Regions from separate parts of the Halomonas alkalicola genome, predicted to be linked through region 2. Evidence: predicted binding sites of a transcription regulator. Region 2 holds the regulator's gene; each other region holds the start of a gene.
The links. Region 2 encodes FNR, which switches genes on or off when oxygen is low (the NO sensors DNR and NnrR bind a similar motif). Its sites were predicted from a motif close to TTGATNTANATCAA; they were not measured.
Positions count from the first base shown of each region.

Region 1: B6N23_RS13355 (ferredoxin reductase family protein) is a predicted target of FNR. The motif match lies at 2,502-2,515, and genes of this name have one in related genera.
Region 3: frdA (fumarate reductase (quinol) flavoprotein subunit) is a predicted target of FNR. The motif match lies at 2,679-2,692, and genes of this name have one in related genera.

Region 1 covers NZ_CP131913.1:2,819,951-2,823,943, forward strand. Annotated here, with positions in the region: gene B6N23_RS13340 (PhoX family protein) at 1-281, opposite strand, end outside; gene B6N23_RS13345 (DUF2231 domain-containing protein) at 442-993, opposite strand; gene B6N23_RS13350 (ethylbenzene dehydrogenase-related protein) at 990-2,432, opposite strand; gene B6N23_RS13355 (ferredoxin reductase family protein) at 2,737-3,993, shown strand, end outside.
Region 2 covers NZ_CP131913.1:1,440,149-1,444,141, reverse strand. Annotated here, with positions in the region: gene ttcA (tRNA 2-thiocytidine(32) synthetase TtcA) at 1-575, shown strand, start outside; gene fnr (fumarate/nitrate reduction transcriptional regulator Fnr) at 690-1,433, opposite strand; gene hemN (oxygen-independent coproporphyrinogen III oxidase) at 1,531-2,853, opposite strand; gene B6N23_RS06845 (sulfite exporter TauE/SafE family protein) at 3,015-3,713, opposite strand; gene ccoS (cbb3-type cytochrome oxidase assembly protein CcoS) at 3,713-3,943, opposite strand; gene B6N23_RS06835 (heavy metal translocating P-type ATPase) at 3,940-3,993, opposite strand, start outside.
Region 3 covers NZ_CP131913.1:769,091-773,083, reverse strand. Annotated here, with positions in the region: gene B6N23_RS03690 (succinate dehydrogenase/fumarate reductase iron-sulfur subunit) at 5-730, opposite strand; gene frdA (fumarate reductase (quinol) flavoprotein subunit) at 727-2,511, opposite strand; gene B6N23_RS03680 (anion permease) at 2,851-3,993, shown strand, end outside.

The DNA.
Region 1 (3,993 bases), 1.4 Mb from region 2:
GGGACCACCACGCTGTCGGCGGCGCTGACCGGAATGGCCTTGAAGCCGAGGCTCGGCGCCGGGGCGCTGGCGCCACCGGCGGCGAAGGCGCTGCCGAAGGGCAGCTGGGTGGCCATGGCGCCGGCCACGGCGGCGGCAAGGCTGCCGCGCAGCATGGCGCGGCGGCTGATGCGCGCCTCGAGGATATCGCCGAAGTAGCCGTTGGCCGAGGCGTTACTCATGGGCTCGTCGCCGGCGGCGAGAACGGGGTCGACGTGGCCGGGGTGCTGATGCTGGGTCATGGGGGCTCTCCACGGATGAGGTTGGGTATCTCGGTGGGAGAGCTTGCCCCGGCGGCGTTACATCAGCGTGTCTGGATGGAGTCACTTCGGTTACAGAGGCGCAAACGACGAGGGCCCCGCCGAAGCGGGGCCCTGCCGGTGGGGGAGGGTGAGGCCGCTGTCAGCGGCGGCTGCGCTGGCTCATGAAGCCGAGCACCCCCAGTGCGATGCCGATAATCAACATCACGGCGATGACCCAGAGCGGGCTGTAGAAGGTGGTATAGACTTCCCATCCCATCAGGCCGAGCACCGCAGAGAACGCCGTGGTGGCGCCCACCAGGTGGCCACCCAGGGTGCCTGCGGAGGCGAACATCAATGCCCCTGTCAGGGCCGGGACTACCAGGGCCCAGCGCCGGGCACCGTCGAAAGCCGAGGCGCCGGCTCGCCACACCACTACGGTGAGCATGGTGAAGATGCCCAGTGACCAGAGCGCCATCAGGATATGGTTGCGTGCCAGAGGGCTGGCCAGGTTGGCCTCCATTGGCCAGATCAAGAAGCCGATGGTAAGGGTCGCCACGGCACCTAGCAGGCTCAGCACCAGTACCGGCAGCAGGGCGGCGCGGCTGAGCTCAGCCATCTTGCCGGGCAGGAAGGCGCCGACCAGGATCATCAGGGTGGCCAGCGCCCAGAACCCGATCGGGAAGTGAGAAAGCATAGCGTGAGTGCCGGTCATGAGCGGTCTCCTTGATGAGTCTGGCGGAAGGAAGGTAGTAGCGCCAAGGTGACGCCGAGCATGGCGATCAGGCCGGCGATAAGAGTCATCCACCAGCGGGTCGTGATGGCGTCGTTGAACTCCATCTCTACCCCGTAGAGGGCGAGTTGCTTCTCGCTGTGGCGTGGCCTGACTGGCTTGCCTTCGGCGATATCTTCGGCGCCGGCGTGAGCACGGCTGATCAACAGCGGCCAGTCGACCTGCCCGGGATAGAAGAGCGTCATCTCGAACCAGTCAGTCGACCAGTCCGGGGAGTCCCCCTCGAAGGCCCGTGCCTGGAAGTCGGCTTCGCGTCCCAGGCCTACCGTGTAGGGATGCGATACGTAGTGCCAGCGGCTCCCGGTGGCGTTGCGATAGACGCCGATGCCGATGTCGTACACGCCCTGTTCACGGAACGCCTTGTCGTCCAGTGGGCTTCGGGTGTCCATGTCTCGTACCAGGGTCACGTCCCAGTAGCCGTCCGCCCAGCGGGCAGGGCCTTCATGCACCATGATATCGCCGCGGGAGCCGGCCGGCTCCCGCAGCAGGCGCCGCGGGATCACATCACCGTTCTGCCAGTCGTGGTCGGGGTCGAAGTCGGTCCGGTTGTCCTCGGAAAGGTAGTAGATGCCGTCGAAATCGACGCCCCCTGAGGTCACATCTTCCCAGCGCAGCGATCGCTGACCGGTCTGCTCGGGGTCGAGCATCCAGCGCGGCCGGTTGTTATCGCCATCCCAGTTGGTGGTGAAGGGACCGCCGCCGGCATCGCCGTGGCGATATTCGCCGACCCACTGGTCATCGGAGGCGCCGATGGCATTGGAGCGCCCGGCGCGCCAGTGCCAGAGATCCAGGAAGTAGCCGGCCTCCCGCTGGGCTTGCAGCACATCCGCGTCGACTACGCTGCGCCAGTCATTCTGGTTTGACCGGGTCGCGGGTAGGTACTTGCGGACATCGCTCTCGCCGAGAGTCTCGCCCAGATGAGGATGGGCGCGCACGTCAGCCGGCGAGGCGGAGTTGCTGAAGAAGCGCATCTGGTCGCCGACGGTGATGTAACCGCCATAGCGCCCGAAGTCGGGGACGCCGCCATCGTCGACCAGCATCGCCACTCGATCCTCGTAGGTGCCGGCGGGATCGGGCCCTGCAACCGAACTGCCGTGGCGAATCCACTCACCGTCCTCGTAGCGCAGCATGTCGTGATAGACATGGGGCTGAGATGCCGGCCAACGATAGCGGAAGAAGATCTGCTCGCCGTTGTAGGCGGCCTGCACCTGCAGCGGCATGGTCAGCTCATCGGGAATCCAGATATTGCGTTCGAGGTCGTTCTCTACCACCCCGGTGCCCTGGGTCACCCAGGCCAGCCCGAGGGCAAGCGGAAGCCCCAGGACCAGCCAGGACCTAGCGCCGTTGTCGTGACTTTCCATATGATCTCCAGCCTAAGATAAGTTAGTAGCATTGTCGCATTCAGTATGGGCGCCTCTGAGCGGATTTCTCTGACACAGATCAAGATGGGGCGAACAACGTGATGTAGGCCTTGATGACTGGCGCCTATCGGCGACACTGTCAGGTAGCGTTCGACAGGGTGAGGCGTGATGCGGCTATGGCTTGGGTGGGCGGTATCGCCCTGATGACCATGCTGATGCCGGTTCAGTGTGGCACAAGAGCGCCTGAACGGGGGCAGTCTGCGCATTGGCTGTCGCTCGGCAACATGTGGGCAAGGGAGGTGCCATGAGTTACCGAATACAACGCGGTGATCTGCTGTTGATCATGGCCTTGCTGGTGCCGCTGGTGGTAGCGGCGCCGAGGCTGGGCTGGCCGCCGGGGGAGGCGGCGGCGCTGCTCGGCTGGGTGGGGCGCGTCAGCGGTATTCTGGGACTGGCCATGCTGCTGGTGACCGCGGCGCTGAGCATCCGGTTGCCGGGATTCGACCGCTGGTTCGGCGGGCTCGACCGGCTCTGGCAGCTGCACCGGCTGCTCGGTTTCAGCGCCTTTATCCTGATCATGCTGCACGTGCTGGCGCTCGGCCTGGCGCGGGTGCCGGCGGGCCTAGACGTGGCGATATTGACGCTGTTTCCGCCGCTGTCGCAGCTGGCACTGTGGAGCGGCTGGCTGGCCTGGCTGGCGATGGTGATCTTCCTGGCGCCGACCTTCCAGTTCTTCGGCCGGCTCGACTACCAGCGCTGGAAGCGCCTGCATATGCTGTCGGCAGCGGCGCTGCTGCTGGCGCTGGGCCACGCGTTGCCGCTGGCGGGGGAGACCTGGCCGTGGTGGCTGCTCGGCGCCCTTGGCGCGGGTGCCATGGTGTGGCGCAAGCTGCTGTCGCCGTCGCTTGCCCGCCACGCTTACCGGGTCGAGAGCGTCGAGTCGTTGGCCCGCGGCGTGGTGGAAATTGCCCTGAGGCCGGAGGCTCGCGGGCTTAGCTATCGCCCCGGCCAGTTCGTCTATCTCACCCCGCTCGACGAATCGCTGACCGCGGGACGCGGCGAGGAGCACCCCTACACCATTGCCTCGGCCCCGGATGATCCTTTGCTGAGGCTCGGCATCAAGGATCTCGGCGATGCCAGCCATGCCCTGCAGACCGTCAGTGTGGGCAGTCGGGCGATGCTCGAGGGGCCTTACGGCGACTTCTTCGCCGTGGACTATCCTCAGCGAGACGCGCTGTGGCTCGGCGGCGGCATCGGCATCACACCATTCGTCAGCGCAGCCAGGGGAATGGCTGCTGAAGATGAAGGACGTCATGCCCAGCTGTTCTACCTGGCCAACGGCCCCGACCGTGCCTACTACCTCGATGAGCTCACCCGCTGCGCCGAGGAGGTCGAGCGCTTGACGGTAACCGCCCACTTCTACCGTGAGCAGGGGCCGCTCAGCGAATCCTTCCTGCGCCACCACTGCCCGGACTACGCCGACCGCGAGATCTACCTGTGCGGCCCGCCCGGGATGATCGGCCACCTGCGTGACCTGCTCGCCGCCCAGGGCGTGCCGGCA
Region 2 (3,993 bases):
ACCTCGAGTCCATCGGCGTCGAGTACCATATCCTCGAGCGCGACACCTACTCGGTGGTCAAGGAGAAGACGCCGGAGGGCAAGACCACCTGCGCGCTCTGCTCGCGGCTGCGCCGCGGCTCCCTCTACGGCTTCGCCGAGGAGATCGGCGCCACCAAGATTGCCCTGGGCCACCATCGCGAGGACATCCTCGAGACGCTGTTCCTCAACCTCTTCTTCGGCGGCAGCCTCAAGGCCATGCCCCCCAAGCTGCTCTCCGACGACGGCAAGAACATCCTGATCCGCCCGCTGGCCTACTGCCGCGAGGCGGATATCGCCGAGTTTGCCCGGCTGATGGCTTTCCCGATCATCCCCTGCAACCTGTGCGGTTCCCAGCCCAACCTGCAGCGCCAGGTGGTCAAGGAGATGCTCGCCGAATGGGAGAAGAAGCACCCCGGGCGCCTGGAGAGCATGTTCAAGGCGGTGACCAACGTGGCACCGTCGCAGCTGGCCGACCGCGAGCTGTTCGACTTCGCCGGGCTCGAGGAGGCGCAGGCGCGGCGGCAGGCCAGCCGCATCGAACTGCTGAACGAGTAGCCCCGACGCCGGCGCCAGGGCTCGGGAACTCATGGCTCGAAAACCAGAAACCCCCATCGGGCACTCGCCCGATGGGGGTTTCTACGTGAGGGGTTAAGGCCAGGCGGCTCGGTGCTACTTGGCCCCTTCCTCCTCGGCGACCTGGATCAGCGACTCCAGGTCGAGGATATGCACCTCGCGGCCCGAGACCTCCACCAGGCCCTGGCTCTGGAAGCGGCCCAGGATGCGACTGACGGTCTCCACCGCCAGGCCCAGGTAGTTGCCGATATCGGCCCGGGACATGGAGAGCCGGAAGCTGTAGGGGGAGTAGCCGCGCCGGCGGAAGCGGTCGGAGAGGCTGGTGAAGAAGCTGGCCAGGCGCTGGTCGGCAGTCTTGCGAGAGAGCAGGCGCATCATGCGGCGGTCGTCGCGCAGCTCCTTGCTCATGCTGCGATAGAGCTGGCCGCGTAGCTCGGGGAGGGACTCCGACAGCTGGTCCAGGCGATCGAAGGGGATCTCGCACACGGTGGTGGTCTCCAGGGCCACGACCGTGCCGGGATACTGCTCCTCGTCGATGCCGTCCAGCCCCACCAGTTCGCTGGGCAGGTAGAAGTTGGTTAGCTGGTCGTCGCCGCTGCCCTCGGTGGTCACCTGCTTGAGGCTGCCCGAGCGCACCGCATAGACGCTGGTGAAGGGGCTGTCCTGGCGGAACAGGGTCTCTCCCTTCTTGAGGGGCGCGCGCCGTCGGATGATGGCGTCGAACTGGTCCATGTCCTGAACCTCGAGGGCCAGCGGCAGGCAGAGCGAACTCAGGCTGCAGGTCTGGCAGCGAGTCTCGTGCAGTACAGAGCGCCGCCGTCCGGTCAGGCTATCGGGCATGGCCGCCTCCTCCTTGATCATGATCATGTCGACCATTATGGAGGAAACTTCGGGCAGGGCAAACCACCTCCAAGGAGGTAGGCCCGCCCGGCCTGGCTTACGCCACCGGGGTGGCCTGGGGATCGAAGGCGGCGAGCAGGTGGGTCAGGCCCCAGAGCCCGTCGGGGGTTACCCGCAGGCACTGGCCGTGGCGCTCGAGCAGCCCCGCCCGGCAGAAGGGGGCGAGGCGCTCGAGGGCACCGGCCAGGGCCGCGCCGGCGTCGAGCCCATGGGCCTGCGAGAGTGCGGCCAGATCCAGCTCGCGGCGACAGGCGAGCGCCTCGATGGCATCCCGGTGCAGGCGTTCGACCGCGTCCAGCCGGTAGCCGGCGCTGGCGGGCAGCTGGCTGGCGTCCAGCGCCGCCTCGTAGTCGGCCAGGCTCAGGGCGTTGCGGGCCAGGGTATCGCCGACCCGGCTGAGGGCGGCGACCCCGAGGCCGAGCTGGTCGCCGGGCGGGTAGTGGGTGTAGCCCTGCAGGCCGCGGGCCAGGCGACCCTCCCCCAGGGCCTGGGCCAGGCTGTCATCGGGGCGGGCAAACTGGCCGAGCCCGATGTGCACGTAGCCGGCGTCATCTAGCCGCTCGCGAGCCGCCTCGAGGATCGCCAGCCGGGTGGCGGCGTCGGGCAGATCCTCGGCGTCGATCTCGCGCTGGGGGCGGTAGCGCTCCGGCAGGTGGGCGTAGCGGCGCAGGGTGATGCGCGCCGGGGTCATGGCGATCACCTGCTCCACGGTTTCGCCGAAGCCCCGGGGGGTCTGCAGCGGCAGGCCCACGATCAGGTCGAGGTTGAGGGAGTGGAAGCCGAGGCGTTCGGCCTCGTCCACCAGGGACTCGGTCAGCACCCGGGGCTGGACCCGGTTGATCGCCTTCTGGACGCGCAGGTCGAGCTCCTGGACGCCGAGGCTCAGGCGGTTGAAGCCCAGCGCCTGAAGGTGGCGCAGGGTGAAGACATCGGCCTCGCGGGGGTCGATCTCGATGCTGAAGTCGCGCCCTCGGGCGCCGGACAGCCCGAAGCGGGCGTCGAGGCGGTCGAACAGGTCGCCCATCTGGTCCAGCGAGAGGAAGGCGGGGGCACCGCCGCCCCAGTGCAGGCGCTGCACGGCCGGGAGGCGGCCCAGCAGGCGGCTCACCAGCACCATCTCGCGGTCGAGCCGCGTGAGGTAGGGGTCGGCCTGGCGGCTGTCCCGTGAGGGCACCCGCTGGGAGGCGCAGAAGCGACAGGCCTGCCGGCAGAAGGGCAGGCGCACGTGCAGCGCCAGCGGCGCGCCGGGGGAGCGCTCGGCCAGGGCCCGGGTCAGCGCCGCGGGGCCGTCCCCCGTCGCCAGGCGGGCGGCGTCGGGGTAGGTGAGGTAGTGCGATCCGTCGTGGTCATGGTACTGCATCGAGGGCCTGCCTCCGGCAGTCCAGGATGGCCCGGCGCGATCGTTGCGTTTCGCCTGAACGGGCATGACGGCGCTCCCGGCTATGGATGTGCTCTCCATGCTAGGGCGGCTAGACGCCGGCGGCGTTGAGCTGCGTCAATCCGGCGTGGAATAGTGCCGAATCAGCCGTGACCCTGAGCGGGCAGCATCAGCCACAGCTGCCACAGGGCGAAGGCGATGATCGACAGCGCGGCGATGTTGCGGGTGGCCCGGTGACGAATCAGCCCCCCCAGCTGGCGCGCCGCCAGGCCGGTGGCGAGCAGCGCCGGCAGTGTGCCGAGGCCGAAGGCGCCCATCAGGGCGGCCCCCTTGAGCGGGTCGGCCATGGCCAGGCTCCAGGCCAGCATCGAGTAGACCAGCCCACAGGGCAGCCAGCCCCACACCGCGCCGAGCGCCACGGCCTGGGGCGCCCTCACCACCGGCATCAGCCGCCGGCCCACCGGCTCCAGATGGCGCCAGAGGCGCCTGCCCAGCGCCTCGACCCGCAGCAGCCCCTTCCACCAGTCGGCGATATAGAGCGCCATCAGGATCAGCATCAGCGCGGCAAGGCCCTGCAGGACGAGGCGCATGCCGGGGGTGAGGCTGAGCAGGGTGCCGAGGGTGGCGACCAGGGCGCCGGCCACCATGTAGCTTCCGATGCGCCCCAGGTTGTAGCCCAGCAGCAGGCCCGCGAGGCGAGCAGGGGAACGCATGCTGGGGGGCACGGCGAAGGTCAGGGCACTCATGATGCCGCCGCACATGCCGATGCAGTGGGCGCCCCCCAGCAGGCCGAAGACGAAGGCCGCCGCGAGGGGCGGCAGGCCGAGACCGGTGGGGTCCATCAGGGCTCCGGGTCGGCGTCGCGGCGTTCCTGCGCGGCGCGCTCGCGGGCCTCGCGGCGGCGCTGGCGCTCCTCGGGGGGAAGGTCGTTCTCGTCCTCGTCGAAGAGGATGCGGTGGGCGGGGCCCTCCAGGTCCTCGAACTGGTCATGCTTGACCGCCCAGAAGAAGGCCCAGACGGCCAGGCCCAGCAGGGTCAGCGACAGCGGGATCAGCAGGTAGAGAATGCTCATGGGGTCACCCGGCTCGGTTCAGGGGATGGCGTCGGCAGCGGGGCGGCAGG
Region 3 (3,993 bases), 670 kb from region 2:
CTCCTTAACCTTTGAACAGCGCGATCAGCGTATGCTTGGCGGCTTCCACCTTGCCCTGGTTGACGGCGGCGGCCGGGTCGACGTGCTTCGGGCAGACCTGGGAGCAGAAGCCGACGAAGGTGCAGCTCCAGACGCCGTCGTGGCGGTTGAGCTCGGGCATGCGCTGCGCCTTGCCCCGGTCGCGGCTGTCGAGGTTGTAGCGGTGGGCGAGGGTCAGCGCCGCCGGGCCCAGGAACTCCGGATTGAGGCCGAACTGCGGACAGGCCGAGTAGCACAGCCCGCAGTTGATGCAGTTGGAGAACTGCCGGTAGCGGGCGAGCTGCTGCGGCGTCTGCCGGTAGGTCTCGGCCGTCTCCTGGGTCTGGGCGTCGTCGATCAGGTAGGGCTTCACGGCGGCCAGGTGCTCGAGGAAGATCTCCATGTCGACGACCAGGTCGCGACGCACCGGGAAGTGGGCCAGCGGCTCGATGCGGATCTCTCCGTCGTAGTCGCGCAGGAAGGTCTTGCAGCCCAGCTTGGGAATGCCGTTCACCATCACCCCGCAGGAGCCGCAGATCGCCATGCGGCACGACCAGCGGTAGCTCAGGCTGCCGTCCAGGCTCTCCTTGACGTGATGGAGCGCGTCCAGCAGCGAGGTGCTGTCGTCGACTGGCACCTCGAACGGCTGCCAGAAGGGAGCGTCGTCGCGCTCGGGAAGATAGCGTCTGATGCTGATCTGCTTGGTGGTCATGCGCTTGATCCTTTGCCGGCGTCGCCATAGACCCGTGCCGCGGGAGCGGAGAAGCGGGTGTCCACCTCCTGCCAGCGCAGCTCGGCCGGGCCGTCGTGGCGATGGAAGACCTGGCTGTGCCGCAGGTAGCGGTCGTCGTCCCGCGCCTGCATGCCTTCGTCGAGGCGCTGGTGGGCGCCGCGCGACTCCCGCCGCTCCAGGGCGCCCAGGCAGGTCGCCTCGGCGATGTCCAGGCCGAAGCCGAGCTCGATGCACTCCAGCAGCTCGGTGTTGTAGACCTTGCTGGTGTCCCCGACCCTGATCTCGCGGTAGCGCTCCCGCAGCCGGCGCACGGTCTGCAGGGCGTGGCCCATGCCGTCCTCGGTGCGGTAGATGCCGCAGCCCGACTCCATGGCCTGAACCAGCTCGCGCTTGAGTTCGACCCAGTGCTCGCTCTCGCGGCCGTCGCACATCCGGGCCAGCCGGGCGCGCTGGTCGTCGGCCTGCTCCCGCAGGGCGCGCGGGTCGGCGAACTCCGTCCGGGCCGCGCGCTGGCTGGCCCGCTCCCCGGCCAGGCGGCCGAAGACCAGCAGCTCGGTGAGCGAGTTGGAGCCGAGCCGGTTGGCGCCGTGCAGCCCCACCGAGGCGCACTCTCCGGCGGCGAACAGCCCTGCCACGCTGGTCTCGCACTGCGGGTCGGTCTCGATGCCGCCCATGGTGTAGTGCACCGCCGGGCGGATCGGAATGGGCTCGCGCACCGGGTCGACGTTGATGTAGGCCTTGGCGAGCTCGCAGATGAAGGGCAGCCGCTCGTGCAGGAAGGCCTCGCCCAGGTGGCGCAGGTCGAGATAGACCACGTCGCTGCCGGCGAAGGTGCCGGTGCGCCCCGCCTGCTGCTCCTGCCAGAAGGCCTGGGACAGCTTGTCCCGGGGACCGAGCTCCATGTACTTGTTCTGCGGCTGGCCCAGCGGGGTCTCGGGGCCGAGGCCGTAGTCCTGAAGGTAGCGGTAGCCGTCCTTGTTCAGCAGGATGCCGCCCTCGCCGCGGCAGGCCTCGGTGATCAGGATGCCGGAGCCGGGCAGGCCGGTGGGGTGATACTGCACGAACTCCATGTCGCGCAGGGCGACGCCGTGGCGATAGGCGATGGCCATGCCGTCGCCGGTGACGATGCCGGCGTTGGTGTTGAAGCGGAACAGCCGTCCCGCTCCGCCGGTGGCCAGGATCACGGACCTGGCGCGCAGCAGCACCATCTCGCCGGTGGCCACCTCCAGGGCGACGATGCCGGCCACGGCGCCGTCGTGGACGGCCAGGTCGAGGACGAAGTACTCGTCGAGCCGCTCGATCTCGGGGTATTTCAGCGAGGTCTGGAACAGGGTATGCAGCATGTGGAAGCCGGTCTTGTCCGCCGCGAACCAGGTCCTGGCGGTCTTCATGCCGCCGAACCGGCGTACCTGCACGTTGCCGTCGTCCCTGCGGCTCCAGGGACAGCCCCAGCGCTCCATCTGCACCAGCTCCCGGTGGGCGTGGCGCACGAAGTAGTCCGCCACGCCCTGTTCGACGAGCCAGTCGCCGCCGGACACGGTGTCGTCGAAGTGCGCCTGCAGCGTGTCGTCCGGACTGGTGACCGCGGCGGCTCCGCCCTCGGCGGCCACCGTGTGCGAACGCATGGGATAGACCTTGGAGAGCAGGGCGACGCGCTGTGGCCGATGGTCGCTCCTGGCCTGCTCGGCGGCGGCGATCGCGGCGCGCAGTCCGGCTCCGCCTCCCCCCACGATGACGATATCGAAATCTCGATGCTGCATGGTGATGCGGCCCCTGTCCGGTCCTTGGTCTCCCGCGCCCGGGTTGCGGCATCGGCCGCGAAGGGCCGGCGGGAGTCCGCGTAGCTCGGTTGGCGTACGTCTCGAATCGAGTCTAGCATGCAGCTCCGAGAGGGGACCACTTGAGCGCATCCTTATGCATGCCGGTCTTGACGCACGTCAAGATTGCTCCCGTTTCGGCTTCTCCGCTGGGGGTTCGTCACCTAGCCTCCGTCTAGGGAGTGGAGCAGACGTCCCGTCTCTCGACGTTCCCGGTACGTCATGTCTCGCAACGGCTGGTCAACGACAACGGCTGGCAAACGACAACGAAAGGAACGGCTCATGAACCTCAACGGGATATCTTTCCCCTCCTGGAAGTCTCTGGCGCCGCTCATCGTCACCGTCGTAGTGGCGCTGTGGCCGACCCCCGACGGGCTGTCTCCCCACGCCTGGTATTTCTTCGCCATCTTCCTCGGCTGCGTGGTGGGCCTGATCCTCGAGCCCCTGCCGGGGGCGGTGATCGGGCTGATCGGCGTCACCGCGGCGGCGCTGCTCGCGCCCTGGGTGCTGTTCTCGCCGGAGCAGCTCGCGGCGCCCAACTTCAACGCGGCCAACCAGGCCTTTGCCTGGGCGGTGTCCGGGTTCACCAACTCCACCGTGTGGCTGATCTTCGGCGCCTTCATGTTCGCCCTGGGCTATGAGAAGACCGGCCTCGGCAGACGCATTTCCCTCTGGCTCGTGAACGCCATGGGCAGGCGCACCCTGACGCTTGGCTACGCGGTGATGATCTCGGATACCATTCTTGCCCCTTTCACACCCTCCAATACGGCGCGTAGTGCGGGCACCATCTATCCGGTCATTCGCAACCTTCCGCCCCTTTACGATTCGCATCCCAATGACCCGAGCATGAAGCGTATGGGCAGCTTCTTGATGTGGACGGCGCTGGCCTCTACCTGCGTTACCAGTTCGCTGTTTCTGACCGCCATGGCCCCGAACCTGTTGGCCATCGCGCTGACCGAGAGCGCCACCGGCATTCAGGTCAACTGGGGACAGTGGTTCATGGCGATTGCCCCGGCGGGTATCCTGCTGCTGCTTCTGGTACCGCTGCTGTGCTACTGGCTATGCGCCCCCGAAGTGAAGGCGGGCCATGAAGTCTCCGACTGGGCGAGAGACGAACTCAAGAAGCTGGGCGCTCTCACTCGCAAGGAGATCGTGCTGGTGCTGATGGTCGTCACGGCCCTGCTGCTGTGGATCTTTGGCGGCGACATCATCTCCGCATCGCTGGTAGGGCTGGTGGTGATTTGCGGCATGCTGCTGACCGGCATCGTCACCTGGGACGATATCCTCAACAACAATCCGGCCTGGAACACTCTGGTATGGTTCGCCACGCTGGTGGCGCTGGCGGGCGGGCTGAGCCAGGTGGGCTTCGTGCACTGGTTCGGCACCGTGGTGGGTGGGCAGATCAGCCACTTCAACCCGCTGATG